Regions from separate parts of the Cytobacillus sp. QJM3NY_8 genome, predicted to be linked through region 1. Evidence: predicted binding sites of a transcription regulator. Region 1 holds the regulator's gene; the other holds the start of a gene.

Region 1 (8,044 bases):
AAGTCGGTGGGGTAACCTTTTGGAGCCAGCCGCCTAAGGTGGGACAGATGATTGGGGTGAAGTCGTAACAAGGTAGCCGTATCGGAAGGTGCGGCTGGATCACCTCCTTTCTAAGGATATTTACATGAAACGTGACGTGTTTTGTTCGTTCAGTTTTGAGAGTTCAATCTCTCAATGAAAGATTCGTTCTTTGAAAACTAGATAATGTTAATGAAGAAGCAATAACCGAGTAATCGCCATTTTAGTAAATTCTCTCTATGTTAAATAGAGTTAAAAACCTTTGATGCTGTTCATCTTCGATGAACCCGTCAAATACGGTTAAGTTAGAAAGGGCGCACGGTGAATGCCTTGGCACTAGGAGCCGATGAAGGACGGTACTAACACCGATATGCTTCGGGGAGCTGTAAGTAAGCTTTGATCCGGAGATTTCCGAATGGGGAAACCCCCTATCCGTAATGGGATAGGATCTTTACCTGAATACATAGGGTATAGAAGGCAGACCCGGGGAACTGAAACATCTAAGTACCCGGAGGAAGAGAAAGCAAACGCGATTCCCTGAGTAGCGGCGAGCGAAACGGGATTAGCCCAAACCAAGAGGCTTGCCTCTTGGGGTTGTAGGACACTCTACACGGAGTTACAAAGGAACGAGGTAAATGAACAGGTCTGGAAAGGCCGGCCAGAGAAGGTAAAAGCCCTGTAGTTGAAACTTCGTTCCCTCCAGAGTGGATCCTGAGTACGGCGGGACACGAGAAATCCCGTCGGAAGCAGGGAGGACCATCTCCCAAGGCTAAATACTCCCTAGTGACCGATAGTGAACCAGTACCGTGAGGGAAAGGTGAAAAGCACCCCGGAAGGGGAGTGAAAGAGATCCTGAAACCGTGTGCCTACAAGTAGTTAGAGCCCGTTAATGGGTGATAGCGTGCCTTTTGTAGAATGAACCGGCGAGTTACGATTACATGCGAGGTTAAGTTGATGAGACGGAGCCGCAGCGAAAGCGAGTCTGAATAGGGCGAATGAGTATGTGGTCGTAGACCCGAAACCAGGTGATCTACCCATGTCCAGGGTGAAGTCCAGGTAACACTGGATGGAGGCCCGAACCCACGCACGTTGAAAAGTGCGGGGATGAGGTGTGGGTAGCGGAGAAATTCCAATCGAACTTGGAGATAGCTGGTTCTCTCCGAAATAGCTTTAGGGCTAGCCTCATGTAGTAAGAGTCTTGGAGGTAGAGCACTGTTTGGACTAGGGGCCCCCATCGGGTTACCGAATTCAGACAAACTCCGAATGCCAAAGACTTATCCATGGGAGTCAGACTGCGAGTGATAAGATCCGTAGTCAAGAGGGAAACAGCCCAGACCACCAGCTAAGGTCCCAAAGTATACGTTAAGTGGAAAAGGATGTGGAGTTGCTTAGACAACCAGGATGTTGGCTTAGAAGCAGCCACCATTTAAAGAGTGCGTAATAGCTCACTGGTCGAGTGACTCCGCGCCGAAAATGTACCGGGGCTAAACGTATCACCGAAGCTGTGGATTGACATCTTACGATGTCAGTGGTAGGAGAGCGTTCTAAGGGCGTTGAAGCCAGACCGCAAGGACTGGTGGAGCGCTTAGAAGTGAGAATGCCGGTATGAGTAGCGAAAGATGGGTGAGAATCCCATCCACCGAATGCCTAAGGTTTCCTGAGGAAGGCTCGTCCGCTCAGGGTTAGTCGGGACCTAAGCCGAGGCTGAAAAGCGTAGGCGATGGACAACAGGTTGATATTCCTGTACCACCTCTTTACCGTTTGAGCAATGGGGGGACGCAGGAGGATAGGGTAAGCACGCTGCTGGATTAGCGTGTCCAAGCAGTTAGGCCGGTAACGAGGCAAATCCCGTTACCACACAGGCTGAGCTGTGACGGCGAGGGAAATTTAGTACCGAAGTTCCTGATTCCACACTGCCAAGAAAAGCCTCTAGCGAGGGAAAAGGTGCCCGTACCGCAAACCGACACAGGTAGGCGAGGAGAGAATCCTAAGGTGAGCGAGAGAACTCTCGTTAAGGAACTCGGCAAAATGACCCCGTAACTTCGGGAGAAGGGGTGCTCATTAGGGTGAATAGCCCTGATGAGCCGCAGTGAATAGGCCCAGGCGACTGTTTAGCAAAAACACAGGTCTCTGCGAAGCCGCAAGGCGAAGTATAGGGGCTGACGCCTGCCCGGTGCTGGAAGGTTAAGAGGAGAGGTTAGCGCAAGCGAAGCTTTGAATCGAAGCCCCAGTAAACGGCGGCCGTAACTATAACGGTCCTAAGGTAGCGAAATTCCTTGTCGGGTAAGTTCCGACCCGCACGAAAGGCGTAACGATCTGGGCACTGTCTCAACGAGAGACTCGGTGAAATTATAGTACCTGTGAAGATGCAGGTTACCCGCGACAGGACGGAAAGACCCCGTGGAGCTTTACTGTAGCCTGATATTGAATTTTGGTACAGCTTGTACAGGATAGGTAGGAGCCTGAGAAGCCGGAGCGCCAGCTTCGGTGGAGGCGTCGGTGGGATACTACCCTGGCTGTATTGAAATTCTAACCCGCGCCCCTTATCGGGGCGGGAGACAGTGTCAGGTGGGCAGTTTGACTGGGGCGGTCGCCTCCTAAAAAGTAACGGAGGCGCCCAAAGGTTCCCTCAGAATGGTTGGAAATCATTCGCAGAGTGTAAAGGCACAAGGGAGCTTGACTGCGAGACCTACAAGTCGAGCAGGGACGAAAGTCGGGCTTAGTGATCCGGTGGTTCCGCATGGAAGGGCCATCGCTCAACGGATAAAAGCTACCCCGGGGATAACAGGCTTATCTCCCCCAAGAGTCCACATCGACGGGGAGGTTTGGCACCTCGATGTCGGCTCATCGCATCCTGGGGCTGTAGTCGGTCCCAAGGGTTGGGCTGTTCGCCCATTAAAGCGGTACGCGAGCTGGGTTCAGAACGTCGTGAGACAGTTCGGTCCCTATCCGTCGTGGGCGCAGGAAATTTGAGAGGAGCTGTCCTTAGTACGAGAGGACCGGGATGGACGCACCGCTGGTGTACCAGTTGTCTTGCCAAAGGCATCGCTGGGTAGCTATGTGCGGAAGGGATAAGTGCTGAAAGCATCTAAGCATGAAGCCCCCCTCGAGATGAGATTTCCCATAGCGTCAAGCTAGTAAGATCCCTGAAAGATGATCAGGTTGATAGGTCAGAGGTGGAAGCGTGGCGACATGTGGAGCTGACTGATACTAATCGATCGAGGACTTAACCAAGTCATTGGTGAATACTCGGCAAATGCTTCTTCATGCATTATCTAGTTTTGAGGGAACGAAGTTTCTTCAATTACATAGTCCGGTGGCGATAGCGAGAAGGTCACACCCGTTCCCATACCGAACACGGAAGTTAAGCTTCTCAGCGCCGATGGTAGTTGGGGGCTGTCCCCCTGTGAGAGTAGGACGCTGCCGGGCATATGAAAGAGCACCTGATGGGTGCTCTTTTTTGTATGTCTGGAGATTTATTGAATACAAATTTCTTATTTGGACTCTGCTTTTTAGTGGGAAATTGAGCTAAATGTGAGTTTACTTCATAAAGCTCAATTCATGCTAGATAAAAGTATCGCTAACTGCATCGCAGCTTCATAGAATCCAGAATCAGGGCATTCAGCAGGTTCATTCAGCCATTCTGCAGGATTCCATCTCTCTATTCCGACCGAACATCAAGCCAGGACAGCTAACCATATCATCTGTCCATCTGGCAATCAAGCGCAAAACACTTCCCAGCCTCCAAAAAAACTTCTCCCATCCAAGCACAAACCCGCCCAATCAAAAATATATTGTTATCGACATTAACTTCCATTTTCAGGTTTGGGAAGTCAAAAAATGGGGGAAAATTATTAATACCCGCCAATTGCAAGAAATTACATAAATCATGTATAATTAATGTCAAATATAGTCAAAGTCAGATAGGGGGAGGCCTGGTGAGGAATATATCCGACATAATTGAAAATTATCTAAAACAGGTTTTAGAGAAGAGCGAAAGGGAAATCGTGGAAATTAAAAGAAGTGAAATTGCTGATAAGTTCCAGTGTGTTCCTTCTCAGATCAATTATGTGATCAACACCCGTTTCACGATTGAGAAAGGCTATGCAGTAGAAAGTAAGCGGGGAGGCGGGGGCTTCATCCGGATTATGAAAGTCCAGTCCTATGACCATGCTGATTTAATTGACCAGTTAATATCATTGGTTCAAAGCAGGATTGCCCAGAGCAGTGCAGAGAATGTCATTTACCGTCTGGTAGAAGAAGAGATTATAACACATAGGGAAGCTAAAATAATGCTTAGTGTTATAGACCGCTCTGTTCTGTATATTGATCTTCCATTCAGGGATGAGCTGAGGGCAAGAATGCTTAAGGCAATGTTAACCACTTTGAAATATAAATAGTAGTGAGCTGGAGAGGTGACGTCATGATTTGTCAGGAATGTAACCAAAGGCCGGCCACGCTGCATTTTACAAAGGTTGTAAATGGCGAGAAAGCAGAGTTTCATCTTTGCGAGAAATGCGCACAGGAAAAAGGTGAAATGTTTATGCTGGGCAGCGGGTCTGGTTTTTCAATAAATAACTTGCTTGCTGGTCTTCTGAATATTCAGCCTGCCTTTCAGGAATCGGGCCAGGACGCTTTTCAGCAGGAGAAAGTCCTGCAGTGTGAACAATGTTCCCTCACCTTTCAGCAGTTTATTAAAGTAGGCCGCTTTGGATGCGCCAACTGCTATGAGACCTTTAAAGATCAATTGAACCCTATTCTTAGAAGGCTACACAGCGGGAATTTCTCACACAGCGGAAAAATTCCTGCGCGAATCGGGGGAACCATTCACTTGCGAAGGAATATTGATGATTTAAAAAACAATTTAAAAGAAATGATTGCCAAAGAAGAGTTTGAAAGAGCGGCAGAATTGAGGGACGAAATAAGGAAATTGGAAAAGCAGCTCAATGCCGATCAAAAGGGAGGGGAGTAAGCTTGTCGCTGGAACGTTTCATGAATCAAGCTATTAGCTCCTGGATGAGTGCGGAAGGTCCTGATTCCGATATTGTATTAAGTTCACGAATCAGGCTTGCCCGCAATATAAAGCAATATAAATTCCCCACTTTATTTTCAAATGAAGAAGCAGAAGCAGTCATTGAAAAAATAAAGGCGAGGGTGGAGCATTCTTCTTTTTCGAAACTTGGGGAAATGGAGCTTTTATTAATGGATCGCCTTCAGCCTCTTCAAAAAAGAGTGCTGATGGAAAAGCATCTGATCAGTCCCCATCTTGCTGAGAATTCAACTTATGGTGCCTGCCTTCTTTCTGAAAATGAAGAAGTCAGCATCATGATTAATGAAGAAGACCATATAAGGATTCAATGCCTGTTTCCGGGGTTTCAGCTTTCTGAAGCCTTAAGTATGGCGAATGAAATTGATGATTGGCTGGAGGAAGAAGCCGATTATGCATTTGATGAAAATATTGGCTTTTTAACAAGCTGTCCCACAAATGTAGGTACAGGGCTCAGGGCATCGGTTATGATGCATTTGCCGGGCCTCGTTCTCACACAGCAAATGAACCGGATTATTCCGGCAATTAACCAGCTTGGTTTAGTTGTTAGAGGAATTTACGGGGAGGGCAGCGAAGCTTTAGGTAACATCTTTCAAGTTTCAAATCAGATCACTCTCGGAAAATCAGAAGAGGATATCGCAGAGGATCTGAAAAGCGTTGTCAGCCAGCTGATTTCTCAGGAAAGATCGGCAAGGGAAGCATTAGCAAAGACTTCTAACATACAATTAGAAGACAGAGTCTTCCGCTCTTATGGCATTTTATCAAATAGCCGGATCATTGAATCAAAGGAAGCAGCACAATGCTTGTCTGATGTTCGCCTGGGGATTGATATGAAGTACATTAAAAACATATCAAAAAATATATTGAATGAGCTGATGATCCTGACACAGCCCGGATTCCTGCAGCAATATGCAGGCGGGCCGCTGAGACCGCATGAACGCGATATCCGCAGGGCTTCATTAATCAGGGAAAGATTAAAAATGGAAGATCAAGAGTTGGGAGGATGAAAATATGATGTTCGGACGATTTACGGAAAGAGCTCAAAAAGTATTGGCTTTAGCACAGGAGGAAGCAATCCGTTTAGGACATAACAACATCGGAACAGAGCATATTCTGCTGGGGCTTGTACGCGAAGGTGAAGGCATTGCTGCAAAAGCTTTGTATGCTTTAGGCCTCGGCTCTGATAAGATCCAAAAAGAGGTTGAGAATTTAATCGGCAGGGGGCAGGATGCTTCCCAGACCATTCACTATACACCGCGTGCCAAGAAAGTTATTGAACTTTCCATGGACGAAGCAAGAAAGCTTGGCCATTCCTATGTAGGAACAGAGCATATCCTGCTTGGCCTGATCCGCGAGGGCGAAGGCGTGGCAGCGAGAGTGTTGAATAACCTAGGAGTCAGCCTCAATAAAGCGCGTCAGCAAGTGCTTCAGCTATTAGGCAGCAATGAGTCCGGCAGCCATCAGGGAGGGTCCGCAGCCAATGCGAACACACCGACACTGGATGGATTGGCACGTGACTTGACTGCTATTGCCAGAGAAGGAAGCCTGGATCCGGTTATTGGGCGAAGCAAAGAAATTCAGCGCGTAATCGAAGTATTAAGCCGCAGGACGAAAAACAACCCGGTTTTGATCGGTGAGCCTGGTGTAGGTAAAACAGCCATTGCAGAAGGCCTGGCACAGCAGATCATTAATAACGAAGTGCCGGAGACTCTTCGTGATAAAAGGGTTATGACGCTTGATATGGGTACAGTTGTAGCTGGAACGAAGTATCGCGGTGAATTTGAAGACCGCCTGAAGAAGGTAATGGATGAAATCAGGCAGGCCGGAAACATTATTTTATTCATTGACGAGCTTCATACATTAATAGGTGCAGGCGGAGCAGAAGGGGCGATAGATGCTTCCAACATCTTAAAGCCTTCTCTGGCACGCGGTGAACTTCAGTGCATAGGTGCAACAACTCTTGATGAATACAGAAAATACATTGAAAAGGATGCGGCACTTGAAAGAAGATTCCAGCCTATTACGGTTGATGAGCCTACTGCGGAAGAATCAGTACAGATTCTTGAAGGTCTTCGTGACCGTTATGAGGCACACCATCGCGTGACGATTACGGATGCAGCCATTCAAGCGGCTGTAAAACTATCAGACCGCTACATCTCAGACCGCTTCCTTCCAGATAAAGCGATTGATTTAATTGACGAAGCGGGTTCGAAGGTAAGACTTCGATCTTATACTACCCCTCCAAACCTGAAAGAGCTGGAGGTTAAACTCGAGGATGTAAGGAAAGAGAAAGATGCTGCCGTTCAAAGTCAGGAATTTGAAAAGGCGGCTTCCTTAAGAGATACAGAGCAGCGCCTGCGCGAACAGCTTGAAGAAACGAAGAAAACATGGAAAGAAAAGCAGGGCAAAGAGAACAGTGAAGTGACGGTTGAGGACATCGCCAATGTTGTGGCCAGCTGGACTGGAATCCCTGTATCGAAGCTGGCCCAAACAGAAACAGAAAAGCTTCTGAACCTGGAAGAAATTCTTCATTCCCGTGTAATCGGACAGGAAGAAGCGGTTAAGGCCATTTCGAAGGCAGTCCGCCGTGCCCGTGCAGGCCTTAAAGATCCGAAGCGCCCGATTGGCTCATTTGTATTCCTTGGGCCGACTGGTGTAGGTAAAACGGAGCTAGCCCGTGCATTAGCAGAAGCGATGTTCGGTGACGAGGATGCGATGATCCGCATCGATATGTCAGAATACATGGAGAAACACTCTACATCCCGTCTGGTAGGTTCACCTCCGGGCTATGTAGGATATGAAGAAGGCGGGCAGTTAACCGAAAAAGTCCGCAGAAAGCCATATTCTGTTGTGCTGCTGGATGAAATTGAAAAGGCACATCCTGATGTATTCAACATCCTTTTACAGGTATTGGAAGACGGAAGATTAACAGACTCTAAGGGCAGAACCGTTGATTTCCGCAATACCGTTCTGATTATG
Region 2 (8,044 bases), 1.3 Mb from region 1:
AGTATGGCTTCCTTCTGACAGCTTCTGTCAGCTGACCGCCTTCCTCATATCCTACATACCCCGGAGGAGCACCAATCAATCTTGATACAGCATGTTTTTCCATATATTCGGACATATCAATTCGGATTATTTGTTCTTCACTATCGAATAGTGACTGTGCAAGTGCCTTTGCCAATTCTGTTTTTCCTACCCCAGTAGGGCCCAGGAAGATGAAGGAGCCAATAGGGCGGTTAGGATCTTTAATTCCTGCCCTTGCCCTAAGGACAGCATCTGACACAAGCTGGACAGCTTCATCCTGGCCAATCACTCTTTCGTGAAGAATGCTTTCAAGACGAAGCAGCTTTTCGCGTTCTCCTTCAACAAGTTTAACTACTGGAATACCTGTCCACCTTGCCACAATGCCGGCAATTTCTTCTTCTGTTACTTCCTCTCTCAGCAGCCTTTCCCCTTGATTCTCGTTAACAGCACTTTCAAGATCTTTCAACTCCCTTTCCAAAGAAGGGATTCTTCCATGGCGCAGTTCTGCAGCTTTATTCAAGTCATAATTATTTTCTGCTTCTTCCAGTTCACGGCGTATTTTCTCAAGCTGCTCCCGTTTTTCCTGAACTTTCTGGATTCCTTCTTTTTCAAGCTGCCATTTTGCTTTCATGCTGTTAGCCTGGTCTTTTAATTCAGCCAGTTCCTTTTGCAGGTCTGCAAGCCTCTGCTTGCTTCCTTCATCACTCTCTTTTCGTAAAGCTGCTTCTTCTATCTCAAGCTGCATGACTCTTCTTGTAACTTCATCCAACTCCGATGGCATTGAATCGATTTCCGTCCTGATCATGGCACAAGCTTCGTCAACCAGGTCAATCGCTTTATCAGGAAGGAACCGGTCAGTAATATATCTGTCTGACAAGGTTGCGGCAGCCACTATAGCCCGATCGTGGATATTGACTCCATGGTGGATTTCAAAGCGCTCCTTCAGCCCTCTGAGAATTGAGATTGTATCCTCTACATCCGGCTCCTGCACTAATACCTGCTGAAAACGCCGTTCCAGGGCTGGATCCTTTTCGATATATTTGCGGTGTTCCTCAAGAGTGGTAGCTCCTATACAGTGCAATTCACCTCTTGCAAGCATAGGCTTCAGCATATTCCCTGCATCCATTGCTCCTTCTGTCTTGCCCGCTCCAACAATGGTATGAAGTTCATCAATAAAAAGAAGAATTCTGCCTTCGCTTTTCTTAACCTCATTTAATACAGCTTTCAGTCTTTCCTCGAATTCCCCCCGGAATTTGGCTCCAGCAATTAAAGCGCTCATATCAAGGGCAAAAATGGTTTTATCCTTAAGGCCCTCAGGCACATCTTTACGTACTATTCTTTGTGCCAATCCTTCGACAATAGCTGTCTTTCCTACCCCAGGTTCGCCTATTAAAACTGGATTATTTTTGGTTTTCCTTGAAAGGATGCGAATGACATGCCTGATTTCACTATCCCGGCCAATTACAGGATCAACTTTCCCCTGTTTCACCTCTGCAACAAGATCTCTTCCATATTTTTTTAAAGCCTCATATGTTGATTCCGGATTTTGCGATGTCACCCTCTGATTCCCCCTAATCTCCTTAATCGCCTGCTCCACTTTTTCTTTATTGATTCCGTAAGCCTTTAAAACTGCTGCCGTTTCGGTTTCCGCTGCTGCAGCAGCCATGAAAACATGCTCAACTGACATGAATTCATCCTGATAGATCTTCATATAATTTTCTGCTTCCGCCAGCAGCCGCTGCAGTTTACCGGATATATACAATTTTCCTTGATCCATTCCTGAACCGGACACCTGCGGTTTTTTCCTCAGTGCTTCCTTCATTTTATTATTAAAAGAATTAGCCGGAATCTGCATTTTTGACAGTAATAATGATATCAGGCTGTTTTCCTGTCCCGTTAAAGCCAGGAATAAATGTGCTTCATCCACTTCCTGATGCTGCTCGCGTATTGCTATGGACTGTGCATTTAATAACCCTTCCTGAAGCCGCTCTGTCATCCGATTTAAATCCACTGTGCAACCTCCTATTTGACCTTTTTTGACCTTTAATTTTATTATAATCCAATCTTTTCATATGTAAAGTTTCCAGCAGTTTATTCTCAGTCTAAAAAGCCATCCGCAATTGGGATGGCTACTTTGTTTATGCTATTTCCCCATCTTCTTTATCATTAATCAAAATCAAGGCTTTCTTTTATACGTCCAAAGCCGGTTATGATTGGATGTTTCCGGAAATTGATCCCCAGCTCTCATTTTAAGCATTTGAGGATTATTGACGTTACTTCCCGTTTCGCCAATTTCTATATAAATTCCATTATTAGGCGCTTTCTGGCCAGGCTTGAATTGTCTGTTTTGCCCCATGCTAAATACCTCCTTTAATTGTAAATCACTTATTATTATTTCCACTCTTGCATCTCTCATGAGGGAAACTATTGGCATCGCACAAAAGCAATGAAAAGGATATCACTTTACTCTGATGCCTTTTTTATAGTTAAATGGGTGGTATGAGATTTGATTATGGAGGATTTACTTGTGACTGATTTTCTAACATTGCTTAAATACTTGTTTTTGGGATTATTTCAGGGATTTACAGAGCCTATTCCCATTTCATCGAGCGGGCATCTGGAGATTGCCCAGCATTTTTTCGGGCTTGACATCAAAGGCCTTAGCTTTGCCCTCCTTGTAAATACAGCCTCATTATTAGCTGTGCTGCTTATATACAGGGAAGATATTATGAGACTCATCCGAAACGGCCTTGCATACATTACAACCAAAGATAAACAGGCGGAATCAGACTTTCGATTTATCATTTACTTGATTATTGGAACCATTCCTGCAGGTGTCATCGGCATTTTGCTCGAGGATTTTATCGATATGCACCTTGCAAATATAAAAACAGTTGGGATTACTCTTATCGTGACAGGACTTGCACTGTGGCTGATCCGCAATTTACGCGGACGGAAAAATGATGCTGAATTATCTTATAAGGATGCAATTATTGTAGGACTTGCACAGGCAGTTGCCCTGATACCGGGAATCAGCCGTTCCGGTGCCACTATTGTAGCGGCAATGGGGCTGGGGATGAAACAGGAAACAGCTCTAAGGTTCTCTTTCCTTTTATATATCCCGGTAAGCGCCGGCGGAATGATTCTTGGTTTTAATGACATTTTAACGGATCCCAATTTATCTGAATATGCGATTCCCTATACAATCGCCTTTGTTGCTTCACTAGTTGCATCTTACTTCTCTTTAAAATGGTTTATGAATATTATGGCTAAAGGAAACCTGAAGTATTTTGCGATTTATTGTTTTATTGTTGGACCGCTGGTTTATTTCCTATCTTAATGAAAAAGCCTTCTCTGTGCTGAGAAGGCTTTTTCATTATAATATCTCTGAAAGAATGGCTTTTTGAACATGAAGCCTGTTCCCAGCCTGCTGAAAGACAGCGGAATTATTTCCATCAATGACCTCCGCTGTAACCTCCTCACCGCGATGGGCAGGCAGGCAATGCAAAAAGACGTAATCTTTTTTGGCTTTTTGGACAAGATATTCATTAACCTGATAATCAGCAAAGTCTTTCAGCCTCTGTTCATTCTCATCTTCCTGTCCCATGCTCGTCCAGACATCTGTATAGATGGCATCGGCATTAGCAACCGCTTCTTCAGGGTTAGATGTTATCTTTACCTTTGAACCGCTTTGTTCGGCAAACTCTTGTGATTGCTGGAGAACAAAATTATCTGGCTCATACCCTATAGGACAGGCAATCGTGATATTTACCCCCATCTTGGCAGAAGCAATCATTAAAGAATGGGCCACATTATTGCCATCGCCTACATATACCAGGTTTTGGCCTTTTAACTCCCCATTTTTCTCTTCAATTGTAAGGAGATCGGCAAGAGCCTGGCACGGATGATAAAGATCGGTCAAGCCGTTAATGACCGGAATGTCCGCATGATGAGCCAGTTCCTGGATCTTTGCATGGGAGAATGTGCGGATCATAATCGCATCAACATACTGTGAAAGCACTTTAGCTGTATCCGCAATGCTTTCTCCTCTTCCAAGCTGCAGGTCCTGGCTGTTTAAATATAAGGCATGGCCCCCAAGCTGCAGCATACCTGCTTCAAAGGAAACTCTTGTGCGTGTAGATGACTTTTCAAAAATCATGCCAAGAATTTTGCCTTTTAGGATGGGAATTTCTGCACCCTGCAGATGAGCTTCTTTTAATTGCTTTGCTTTTTCCAGCAGCCCCTTAATTTCCTCTGATGAAAAGTCTGCAAGTGTTAGAAAATCTTTTCCTTTTATATTTATACCCTTATCCGCAGCCTGAATTGAAATCATAAGACGCCCACTTCCTTTTCTCCAGTATTATTTTTAATGCCCTGCCAATCTTCAATGGATTTAACATCCCAATCGCCTGCAGACATTGATTTTAATAATGCAATAAGCGTTTCTTTTTCACTGAAAGTCAAAATTCTGTTTTTGGTTCCCATTTCTCTCATTCTCTTATCTTCTTCACTTATGCCAGGATTATATAAGGCGAAGGTTTCCTGGACATTCCAATCCATATTGCCTTGAGTCAGAAAAACAGGTACTACTTTAGCCTTATTAATATAATGAGTTAGTTCTTCTGTTTCTGGAGAGTTTGCAATTACGACACATTTGCCTTTAGCATCATTTAAACCAGCATGGAAAGACTTTCTGATTGCCGCCTCAAAATTTGGTGCGAGTGAAATGGCCTCTCCTGTTGATTTCATTTCAGGACCTACTTTGCTGTCCAATCCCTTTAAAGCATAATTAGAGAAAACCGGGAATTTCACACATACAAATGGGAGTTTTGCAGCATCCGGAATTTCATCTTTCGACAAACTATATTTCCCAAGCAATATTTTTGTCGCAATCCCCACTAGCTGTACGCCTGTTACCTTGCTGATAATTGGTACAGTTCTGCTTGCACGAGGGTTTATTTCAAGAATAAATACTTCTTCGCCGTTAACGATATACTGAATATTCATGAGTCCTTTATACCGGAGCTTTTGCACAATGGCTTTTGCATAGGCTAGCATTTTATTCTGGACATTTTCTGAAAGATTTTGCGGCGGGAGAACGGACATGCTGTCGCCAGAGTGAACACCCGTTTTTTCAATATGCTCCATAATTGCAGGTGCACAGATATGATTTCCGTCTGCTGCCAGATCAAGCTCAGCTTCTGAAGCATGCACGAATTGATCAATTAAAATCGGATAAGGGACATCACCTTTCGCTAAATAACCCTCCAGCTCAGATGATGAAGAAATACGTTCCATCCCTCTCCCTCCTATAACATAGGATGGGCGGACAAGGATCGGGAATCCAATGTTTTCGGCTGCTTCTTTTAGCTCTTCTTCTGAGTGGACAACATCACCTTTTATCCGCGGAATATTCAAATCATCCAGCAGCTGATAAAATAGCTTCCGGTCCTCTAATGCATCTATGGTATTTGAGTCAGTTCCAAGCAGGGTAACACCATAATTTTCAAGTGCGGATGCCAGATTCAGAGCTGTCTGCCCGCCAAGCTGCACAATGACTTCTGAAATCCCTTCTGCTTCAATAACATTTAAGATATCCTCAAGAATTAGCGGTTCAAAATAAAGCCTGTCAGCGGTTGTATAATCCGTACTTACCGTTTCAGGGTTATTATTGATCATGATTGTTTCAACGCCTTCATCCCTCAGAGCAAATACTCCCTGAACGGAGCAATAATCAAATTCAATGCCCTGGCCAATTCTGATGGGGCCGCTTCCAATAATCAGGACTTTCCTCTTATCACTCTTTACTTGTTCATTTTCGCCAAAATAACTGGAGTAATAATAATTAGATTGTGCTTCAAATTCAGCTGCGCATGTGTCAACCATTTTATAGGCAGGCAGAATGCCAGCCTTTTTGCGTTTGTCCCTGACTGCTTTTTCCGAAACTTTCCATTCCAATGCAAGAAACTTATCACTAAAGCCCTTTTCCTTAAATAGCTGCAGCTCTTCTTTTGTTGCTTCATCAAGTGTTAAAGCAGAGATTTGCCTTTCCAGCTTTACCATTTCATTGAGTATATTGAGATAGAAATAATCAATTTTTGTGATAGAGTGTAAAGCTTGCAATGAGTAATTTCTCCGGAGTAATTCAATTACGGTAAAGAATCTTTCATCAGTCTGCTTTAACAGCAGTTCCTCAAGTGAGGTAACCGATTTAGCTGATAAGCCAGGTGATTTCAAATCATTCACCTTCACTTCAAGTGAATGGATTGCCTTTAAGAGAGCCCGTTCGAGATTCCGGTCAATCCCCATTACTTCTCCGGTTGCTTTCATCTGCGTTCCGAGTTTGCGGTCCGCAGAAGGAAATTTATCAAATGGCCATTTTGGAAACTTAACGATGACATAATCCAGGGCTGGTTCAAAGCTTGCAAAAGTATCTCCTGTTACAGGGTTGATAATTTCCGATAAGGTATACCCGACGGCAAGCTTTGCAGCCATTCTGGCAATTGGATAGCCTGTTGCTTTGGAAGCAAGGGCAGATGACCTGCTGACTCGAGGATTGACTTCAATTAGGTAATAATTCTTACTATGAGGATCAAGGGCAAACTGAATGTTGCACCCTCCAATAATGCCAAGCTCGGATATGATCTTGATAGAAGCTGTTCTCAGCATCTGATACTCATCATCTGTTAAGGTTTGTGAAGGTGCGACAACAATTGAGTCACCGGTATGAACTCCTACAGGATCAATGTTTTCCATATTGCATATAGTGATGCACGTATTCTGTGAATCCCGCATGACCTCGTATTCTACTTCCTTAAATCCTGCTATGCTTTTTTCAACCAGGCATTGGCTGATCGCACTCTCTTTTAAACCGCCCTGCACCAAAGATGTCAGTTCATCAAAATCTCCTGCTATACCTCCTCCTGTTCCGCCAAGAGTATAAGCTGGACGGACGATAATAGGAAATCCAATTTCGCGGGCAAATTGGATGGCTTCATTTACTTCATGGACAATGATGCTTTCGGGAACAGGTTCGTTAAGCTCGTTCATCAGCTTACGAAAAGCTTCCCGGTCTTCGCCTTTCTTAATGGATTCAATGCTGCTGCCCAAAAGCTTCACTCCATAATGTTCAAGCACACCTGATTCACTCAGTTTAAAAGCAAGATTTAAACCTGTCTGGCCTCCCAGTGTGGCAAGCAGGCCATCGGGACGTTCTATCTTTATAATCTTCTCAAGGCTGTCAGCTGTCATCGGCTCAAAGTAGACTTTGTCTGCAAAAGCTTTGTCAGACATAATGGTAGCCGGATTGTTATTAACAAGGATAACCTTATAGCCTTCTTCCTTTAATGCTGCGCAGGCCTGTGTTCCTGCGTAGTCAAATTCTGCTGCCTGCCCGATGACAATCGGGCCGGAGCCGATTACTAATATGGATTGGATGCTGGTGTCTTTAGGCATAAGCGAAAACTCTCCTATTCTCCTCTTGAATCATGTTCATAAACTCATCAAAAATATAATCACCATCCGCAGGTCCCGGATGGGCTTCCGGATGGAATTGGACCGTATGGATTGGCAGGACCTTATGCATTAGTCCCTCAATTGACTGGTCATGCAGGTTTACATAGCGGGTTTTAAACCCGGTATCTTTTATGCTTTCTTCATCAACCACATAGCTATGATTTTGTGATGACATAAATACTGTGCCCTTCTTCATGTCCGCAATCGGGTGGTTGGCACCCCTATGGCCGAAGGACAGTTTTTTTGTGTTGCCGCCAAATGCTAAAGCAGCCAGTTGGTGGCCAAGACAAATTCCCAATGCCGGATACTGCTCCAGCACCTTTTTTAATTCCGGAAGGATGCTTTTTAATTCTTTAGGATCTCCAGGCCCGTTTGAAAGCACTACACCGTCTGGATTTAGTTTTTTAATCTGTTCAAAGCTTGTATTGTAAGGAACAGATGTAACCTTGCACGCTCTTTTCAGCAATGAATCCACAATTGATTTTTTAGCGCCAAAATCGATGACAACTAT

Evidence for each region. Region 1 encodes CtsR, which represses protease genes until heat stress. Its sites were predicted from a motif close to ATGGTCAATAAAGGTCAAACA; they were not measured.
Region 2: a site for CtsR is predicted at 2,042-2,062, ahead of clpB (ATP-dependent chaperone ClpB). Genes of this name have one in related genera too.

What each region holds. Positions count from the first base shown of each region.
Region 1 is NZ_CM149681.1:104,288-112,331, forward strand. It holds rRNA gene AC0VZ9_RS00540 (16S ribosomal RNA) at 1-110, shown strand, start outside; rRNA gene AC0VZ9_RS00545 (23S ribosomal RNA) at 317-3,252, shown strand; rRNA gene rrf (5S ribosomal RNA) at 3,331-3,447, shown strand; gene AC0VZ9_RS00555 (CtsR family transcriptional regulator) at 3,957-4,418, shown strand; gene AC0VZ9_RS00560 (UvrB/UvrC motif-containing protein) at 4,442-4,990, shown strand; gene AC0VZ9_RS00565 (protein arginine kinase) at 4,993-6,072, shown strand; gene clpC (ATP-dependent protease ATP-binding subunit ClpC) at 6,077-8,044, shown strand, end outside.
Region 2 is NZ_CM149681.1:1,428,074-1,436,117, reverse strand. It holds gene clpB (ATP-dependent chaperone ClpB) at 1-2,029, opposite strand, end outside; gene AC0VZ9_RS07560 (YjzC family protein) at 2,195-2,374, opposite strand; gene AC0VZ9_RS07555 (undecaprenyl-diphosphate phosphatase) at 2,546-3,358, shown strand; gene argF (ornithine carbamoyltransferase) at 3,395-4,351, opposite strand; gene AC0VZ9_RS07545 (carbamoyl phosphate synthase large subunit) at 4,348-7,473, opposite strand; gene AC0VZ9_RS07540 (carbamoyl phosphate synthase small subunit) at 7,466-8,044, opposite strand, start outside.